2 regions of the Diaphorobacter ruginosibacter genome follow, and region 2 is predicted to be linked to the other one. Evidence: riboswitches for the same ligand, from Rfam matches in the RefSeq annotation. Region 2 holds a riboswitch; the other holds the start of a gene.
The links. Region 2 has a riboswitch for glycine ahead of gcvT (glycine cleavage system aminomethyltransferase GcvT). Riboswitches for the same ligand answer to the same signal wherever they lie in the genome.
Positions count from the first base shown of each region.

Region 1: another riboswitch for glycine. It lies ahead of H9K76_RS18010 (D-amino acid dehydrogenase); the one in region 2 lies ahead of gcvT (glycine cleavage system aminomethyltransferase GcvT).

Region 1 covers NZ_CP060714.1:3,964,526-3,967,930, forward strand. The annotation lists gene H9K76_RS18005 (amino acid permease) at 1-803, opposite strand, end outside; gene H9K76_RS18010 (D-amino acid dehydrogenase) at 908-2,176, opposite strand; glycine riboswitch at 2,234-2,351, opposite strand; glycine riboswitch at 2,352-2,460, opposite strand; gene H9K76_RS18015 (GNAT family N-acetyltransferase) at 2,710-2,997, shown strand; gene H9K76_RS18020 (hypothetical protein) at 3,046-3,405, opposite strand, start outside.
Region 2 covers NZ_CP060714.1:2,371,625-2,375,029, forward strand. The annotation lists gene gcvH (glycine cleavage system protein GcvH) at 1-103, opposite strand, end outside; gene gcvT (glycine cleavage system aminomethyltransferase GcvT) at 222-1,358, opposite strand; glycine riboswitch at 1,413-1,524, opposite strand; glycine riboswitch at 1,540-1,647, opposite strand; gene H9K76_RS10725 (TRAP transporter large permease) at 1,661-2,938, opposite strand; gene H9K76_RS10730 (TRAP transporter small permease) at 2,935-3,405, opposite strand, start outside.

The DNA of each region.
Region 1 (3,405 bases), 1.6 Mb from region 2:
GACATGATGACGATCAGGGCGCCGACGTAGAAGATAAGGATGCGATAGACGATGCTGTTGGTGGCGCGGGGCAGCACTTTCTCGGGTGCCTCGGCCTCCCCGGCAGTGACGCCGATCAGCTCGACACCGGTGTAGGCAAAGCAGGCTATCTGCAAGGTGAACACCACGCCGACCATGCCCATGGGCGCAAAGCCGCCATGCGACCAGAGGTTGGAGAAACTGGCGGTCTGACCCAGAGGCCCCCAGCCGGTCATGATGATGGCCACTCCCAGCACCAGGGTCGCGACGATGGTGACGACCTTGATCAGGGCGAACCAGAACTCCAGCTCACCGAAGACCTTGACTGCGATAAGGTTCACTCCCAGCAGCACGGCCAGCGTGGCAAGTGCCGGAACCCATTGCGGTATCGCGGGAAACCAGTAGTGAGCATAGATGCCGATGGCCGTCAGTTCCGCCATGCCCGTGACCACCCAGGTGAACCAGTAGGTCCAGCCAGTGACAAAGCCCGCCCAGGGGCTCACATAGGTCTCGGCATACGTGGCAAAGGAGCCCGCCACAGGGCGGTGCACCAGCAACTCGCCCAAGGCACGCATGATGAAGAAGATGGCCAGTCCGGCGATGGCATAGCTGACCAGCAGCAGCGGCCCCGCCTTGTGAATGGCCTTGGCGGAACCAAGGAACAGGCCCACGCCGATGGCGCCCCCGAGGGCAATCAGCTGGATATGCCTGTCCTTGAGCCCGCGCTCAAGTTCTCCTTGGGTGTGAGGCAGCCCTCCGGCTGCCGTGCAGTCTGTGCGATCCATGTTGGTTGTCTCCGTTTTTGTGATGCACGCGGCAACAGTCACCCCGCACGGGGCGCAATGGCTGCCGCGATCGGTTGATGATGGAAAAAGCCAGTACCCTGAACTTATGCGCTGGCGTGCGCGAGGGGTGCGGGCCGCGGCCTCGCGGTGGTGCCGCCCATGGACTGCTGGACGATGTCGCCGATCATGTCTGCGGTGACTGCAGACAGGGTCCAGCCCAGGTGGCCGTGGCCGGTGTTGTAGAAGACGCAGGGCTTGCTGCCCCGCCCAACGCGCGGCAGCATGTCCGGCATCATGGGACGCAGGCCGGCCCAGGGCACGACGCTGCGGGTGCTGACGCCCGGAAAGCAGGCCTGCACCCAATCGATGAGCGGGCGGATGCGGTCGGCACGGATGTCCTTGTTGTAGCCGTTGAACTCGGCCGTGCCGGCCACGCGGAAGCGATCATCGCCCAGGCGGCTGGTGACTAGCTTGGTCTCGTCGTCCAGGAGGCTCACGACCGGCGCGGATGCCCGGCTGGTTTCGTCGAGCAAGTTGACCGTGATCGAGTAGCCCTTGACCGGATAGATATTGACATGGTCGCCCAGACTGGCGGCCAGCTCGCGGCTCGCCGTACCGGCGCATACCACGATGCCGTCGAAAGAGGTCGTGGCGGTTTCCTTTCCATGGCGCACGGTCACGCTGGCCTGCCTGCCGTTGCTTGCCACGGAAAGAATCTCCTGCCCGTACAGGCAGCTCACGCCCAGGCGATCACACGCGGCAGCCAGGCCGCTGGTGAACTTGTGGATGTCGCCGGTCGAATCACTCTCCGTGAAGTAACCGCCATAGAAGGTGCCGGACAGGGTCGGCTCGATGGACCGCATTTCCTGCGGGGTCACTGCACGCCGCTCCAGTCCGCCCTGAGCCAGCAGCTTCGAGACCTTGCCGGCATGCTCGAAGCCCGCCTGGTCGCGGTAGATATGAAGAATGCCCTCTTTCTTCAGGTCGAAACCGATGCCTTCCTGTTCAGCCCAGGAAAAGAGGTGCTCACGCGCTGCAATGGCCAGCCTGGCCGTCTCCACGGTGTTCTTCTGGTAGTGCGGAATGGCCGAGAGAAACTCGACAAACCACGTGAGCTTGTGCCAGCTCGGCTTGGGGTTGAGCAACAGCGGTGCATCGCTCTTGAGCATCCACTTGAGGCCCTTGAGGATGGTGGACCAATGGGTCCATACCTCGGCGTTCGATGCCGAGAGTTGTCCGCCGTTGGCAAACGATGTCTCCATGGCGGCGTAGCGCTGCTTCTCGAACAAGGTGACGGAAAACCCGCGCCTGGCCAGGGCATAGGCCGTGGTCACGCCCGTGATGCCGCCTCCGATAACGGCGATTGTCTTCATGATGATCCAGCTCCAGATACGTCAAAGGGATGGAGCCCGTGCGCACCATGCGCATCGGACGCCCCCTCTGTTCTGGACCTGAGAGATTCACGAGGTATCGCACGAAGCGGTACTCGCTTGCTCCTTCGGTATGCCTGGCGGACGATGGCGCCGGACATTCTTCAGAGTGGTGAAACAAGTGATGCCGATCCTTTTGCCTGAGAGTTTCCGGGGCGGTTGCTCCTTCGGCGCTGCATGCGGCACATACGTAGATCGTGCGCTGCAGTCTCTCTCGACATCACTGGGCTGAAAGCCTGAAGGGCGACTATAGGGACATCGCCACGTCTTGGATATACGGGTTTCTACAGGGCTGTGTCAGTGAGCCCGTTCTCCCTTGCGCTGCAAACATCCACCAGGACCACAAACACTTCAAGCCCTAAGTCCCCATTGTCGCAAGGCCACTGAACAATCAACGAGACTTGACCATGACTCGGAGACGACATAACGTCCCGAATCCGGACCAACACCCAACGACCTTATCCCGAAGTCTGACCATGCCATACCCGATCCACCATCAGGAAGAAGATTCCAAAGGCGCGTTCTATGTCGAAAAGCTCGGCCAACGTATTGCCGAGATGACATACAGCCGCACGAATGCCTCCATGATCATCATCGACCACACCGATGTCGACGAGTCGCTGCGTGGCGAAGGCGTAGGCCGCCAACTGCTCGACGCACTGGTCGCCTGGGCCCGCTCGAGCGGCACCAAGGTGCTGCCGCTGTGTCCCTTTGCCAAGGCGCAGTTCGGCAAGGATGCGTCGATACGCGACGTGCTGGTCTGATCAAACTGAATCGTACCGTGGGTCCGTAGGGAGCCTCTGCAAAACTCCCTAGGTATGCTGAATCAGGAATGCACTGCGCCTGCAGGGCGTGCACGCAAATGCGTAAAGCAGTCCGCCACTGCCCCACAGACGCTCCACCTTGCGACGGGCCTCAGGTAAACCGGAATCAAGCTGCAACACGAAGTGCATTGCATCGCCACAGTGGCGGCACACCGGATACCAGGGCGATTGCACCCAGGTCGGCGCCCCTCCGACGCGATACAGATACTGTCCCACTTCCCAGGGCTGGGCCGACCATCGCTCGGCGGTTCGGGCCAGCCGCATGGTACCTGGAAGCAACGGGCCGTCGACAACGTAGTCCGGTATTTCCGGCTCCGATACCGTATTGGGATGAAGGCAGGTTGCGCC
Region 2 (3,405 bases):
CGTCGCCCAGCGCGTCCTGCGCGTGCACGGTGATACCGACGACGGCGGAGTTGGCGTCGGCGGCGTTGATCCATTCATGGTCTTTGGAGTAGTGGATGCTCATGGATGCTCCGGAAAATTGAGTCAATTGAAAAAACGGTTGAGAGTGGTCAGCCAGCAATGTAGCGCGATTTCATGTCGTTCCTTGCCTGGCCGGCCCTGCGGATGAATGGATCGATGGATCAGCCGCGGAAGTAGTTGGTTGGCACAAACGGCGTGGCGCTCACGACCATCGGCACCTGCTTGCCCCGCACGATGGCAAGGATTTCGGTGCCGGGCTTGGCATAGGCCGTCTGCACGTAGGCCAGCGCAACCGGCTGGTTCAGCGTCGGACTCAGCAGGCCGCTGGTGATCCGGCCGATGTTCTGGCCTTCCGCGTTCTGCAGTTCGGCGGGTTCGCGTACCGGGATGCGCTCCTTGGCGATCAGTCCCACGCGCTTGCGCGCAAGGGTATCCGGCTGGTCGATCTGCGCAAGAATCCTGGCCGCGCCAGGGAAGCCACCGGCGCGCTCGCCTCCGGTACGGCGCACTTTCTGGATGGCCCAGTTCAATGCGGCCTCGGGCGGCGTCGTGCCGTTGTCGATGTCGTTGCCATAGAGGCACAGGCCGGCTTCGAGACGCAGCGAGTTGCGCGCGCCCAGGCCGATCGGCTTGACCTCCGCCTGCGCCAGCAGCGCACGGGCGAATTCCTCGGCACGGCTTTCATGCACCGAGATCTCGAAACCGTCTTCGCCCGTGTAGCCGCTGCGGGTGATGAACAGGTCGGCATTCTTCCACTGGAACTCGCCGCCGGTCATGAACACCAGCTTTTCAACGCCAGGAACCAGGCGCGAGAGCACGGCCGCAGCCTGGGGGCCCTGCAGCGCGAGCAGGCCGCGTTCCGGCATGGGGATGACCTCGCAGCGGTGCCCGATGCGCTCGATGATGTGCGCGATGTCGCCCACCTTGCAGGCACCATTCACGATCACGAAGATGTCCTTGCCGCGGTTGAAGAACATCAGGTCGTCGATGATGCCGCCTTCGTCGTTCAGCAGCAGCCCGTAGCGCTGCTTGCCAACGCCGAGGCCGATCACGTCGACGGGCATCAGGGTTTCAAAGGCTGCAGCAGCATCGGCGCCGACCAGGCGCAGCTGGCCCATGTGGGATACATCGAACAGGCCGGCGGCGCTGCGTGTATGGTTGTGCTCGGCCATCAGGCCAGCGGGATACTGCACCGGCATGGAATAGCCGGCGAACGGCACCATCTTGGCACCCAGTTCGATGTGCAGTGCGTTCAGGGGCGTGGTGAGCAGCGGCGTGGCGGGCGAGGGCGCGGACATGAGTGGGAACTCCAAGGCAAATGATCCGGACGACCGGCCTCACGCCAGTCGCGGTATTGCCCTGCTGTCCGCTTTACCTGAGAGATTCATCGCGGGCACTGCCGCGACTTGCTCCTTCGGTGGGCGATCTTCACTGTGAAGGCCGCCTCTCTCCAGCTGGGGAAACGCCCGCATCACTGCGGGCGGCTTGCCAGTCCTTTTGCCTGAGCGTTCGGTGTCTGCCTGCGCCTTCGGCGGCCCGCGTCATCCCTATGTGATGGGTGAGCGGGCTCTCTCCTGACAAGTCGTGAAGTATAACTTTTCTATCGCGCGTAAACCAGATCGCGCAACCCCAGGGAGATGCCCGGCACATAGGTGATCACCATCAGGCACAACAGAATCACGCCCACGAACGGCAGCAACTGTGTGACGATGCGGTCCAGCGAGATCCGCGCCACGGTGCAGGCGGCGAACAGGTTCACGCCGAAGGGCGGGGTGATCATACCGAGCGCCAAGTTCACGACCATGATGAGGCCGAAGTGCACCGGGTCGATGCCGAAATGCTGGGCCACGGGAGCAAGGATCGGCGCGAGCACGATGATGGCCGCGCTGGTTTCGATGAACATGCCGATGATGAACAGCGCCGCGTTCACTCCCAGCAGGAACATCGCGGGCGACTTGAGTACTTCCTGCAGCCAGTGGCCGATGGCATCGGGCACGCCGGCACGTGTGATCAGGAAGGCAAACAGCCCGGCGTTGGCGATGATGAACATGATCACGGCCGAGGACAGCGCCGACTTGCGGAAGATGGCGTAGAGGTCCTTGATCTTGATCTCTCGGTAGATCAGCATGCCCACGACCAGCGCATAGAACACCGCCACGGCGGAAGCCTCGGTGGGCGTGAAGATGCCGCCGTAGATGCCGCCCAGGATGATCACGGGCATCAGCAACGCCCAGCCGGCCTGCAGCAGCGCGCGGCCGAACGACATGCGGCCCTCGCCGTCGTTCTTGCCCCAGCCCTTCCACTTGCAGAACACCCATACGAACAGCATCAGCGAGAGGCTGATGAGGATGCCGGGGCCGAAGCCGGCGATGAACAGTTCGCCAATCGACACCTCGGCGCTCACTCCATAGAGAATCATCGGGATCGAGGGCGGAATGATCACGCCCAGTTCGGCACTCGTGGCCTGCAGCGCGGCGGCGAAGCTGGTGGGGTAGCCATGCTTGATGAGCGCGGGAATCAGGATGGCGCCGATCGCGAACGTCGTGGCCACAGACGAGCCCGAGACCGCCGCGAAGATCATGCAGGTGAGCACGCAGGTCATGGGCAGGCCGCCCTGGACGCCGCCGACGATGCTCTTGGCGAATTCGACGAGGCGGCGCGATATGCCGCCCGTCTCCATCAGGTTGCCCGCGAGGATGAAGAAGGGGATCGCTGCGAGCGGGAATTTGTTGATCGCCGCGAACATCTCCTTCACGGAGATGAGCATGTTGGCGTTGGACATGTGAATGCCCGCGATCGATGCGAGGCCGATCGAGACGGCCACCGAGACGCTGAGCGCGAAGCACAGCACCATGGTCGTGATCATCACTGGAGTCATTGTGCGGTCTCCAGTTCAAGGCGCTTGGGATCGAGAAGATTGCCGACAATGCCGGGAATGCTGAACAGCGCCCCCACCGGCACGGCCAGATAGGCCCAGAACATGGAGACGGACTCCAGCCCGGCCATGGACTGCACTGCGCCGCGGTTGGCGTAGTCGAATCCCCACCAGATGAGCACGCCGATGAGAGAGAGCGCGGCGAGCGTCACGACCCAGTCGAGCACGCGGCGCATGCCCGGCGGGCTCCAGCGGTAGAGCACGTCGACGCTGACCATGGCTCCCTGGCGGAACGCCATGGGAATCGCAAGGAACACCATCCAGATCAGGCAGAAGCGGATCAGCACTTCGGTCCACTCGGCGGGTTGTTCAAGAACAAAGCGCATCAGGATCTGAAAGATGCCGAGTGCAGAGGATATGGCCAGCATGGCGCAGGCGCCGGCCATGGCGATGGCGGTGGTCCATCGCTC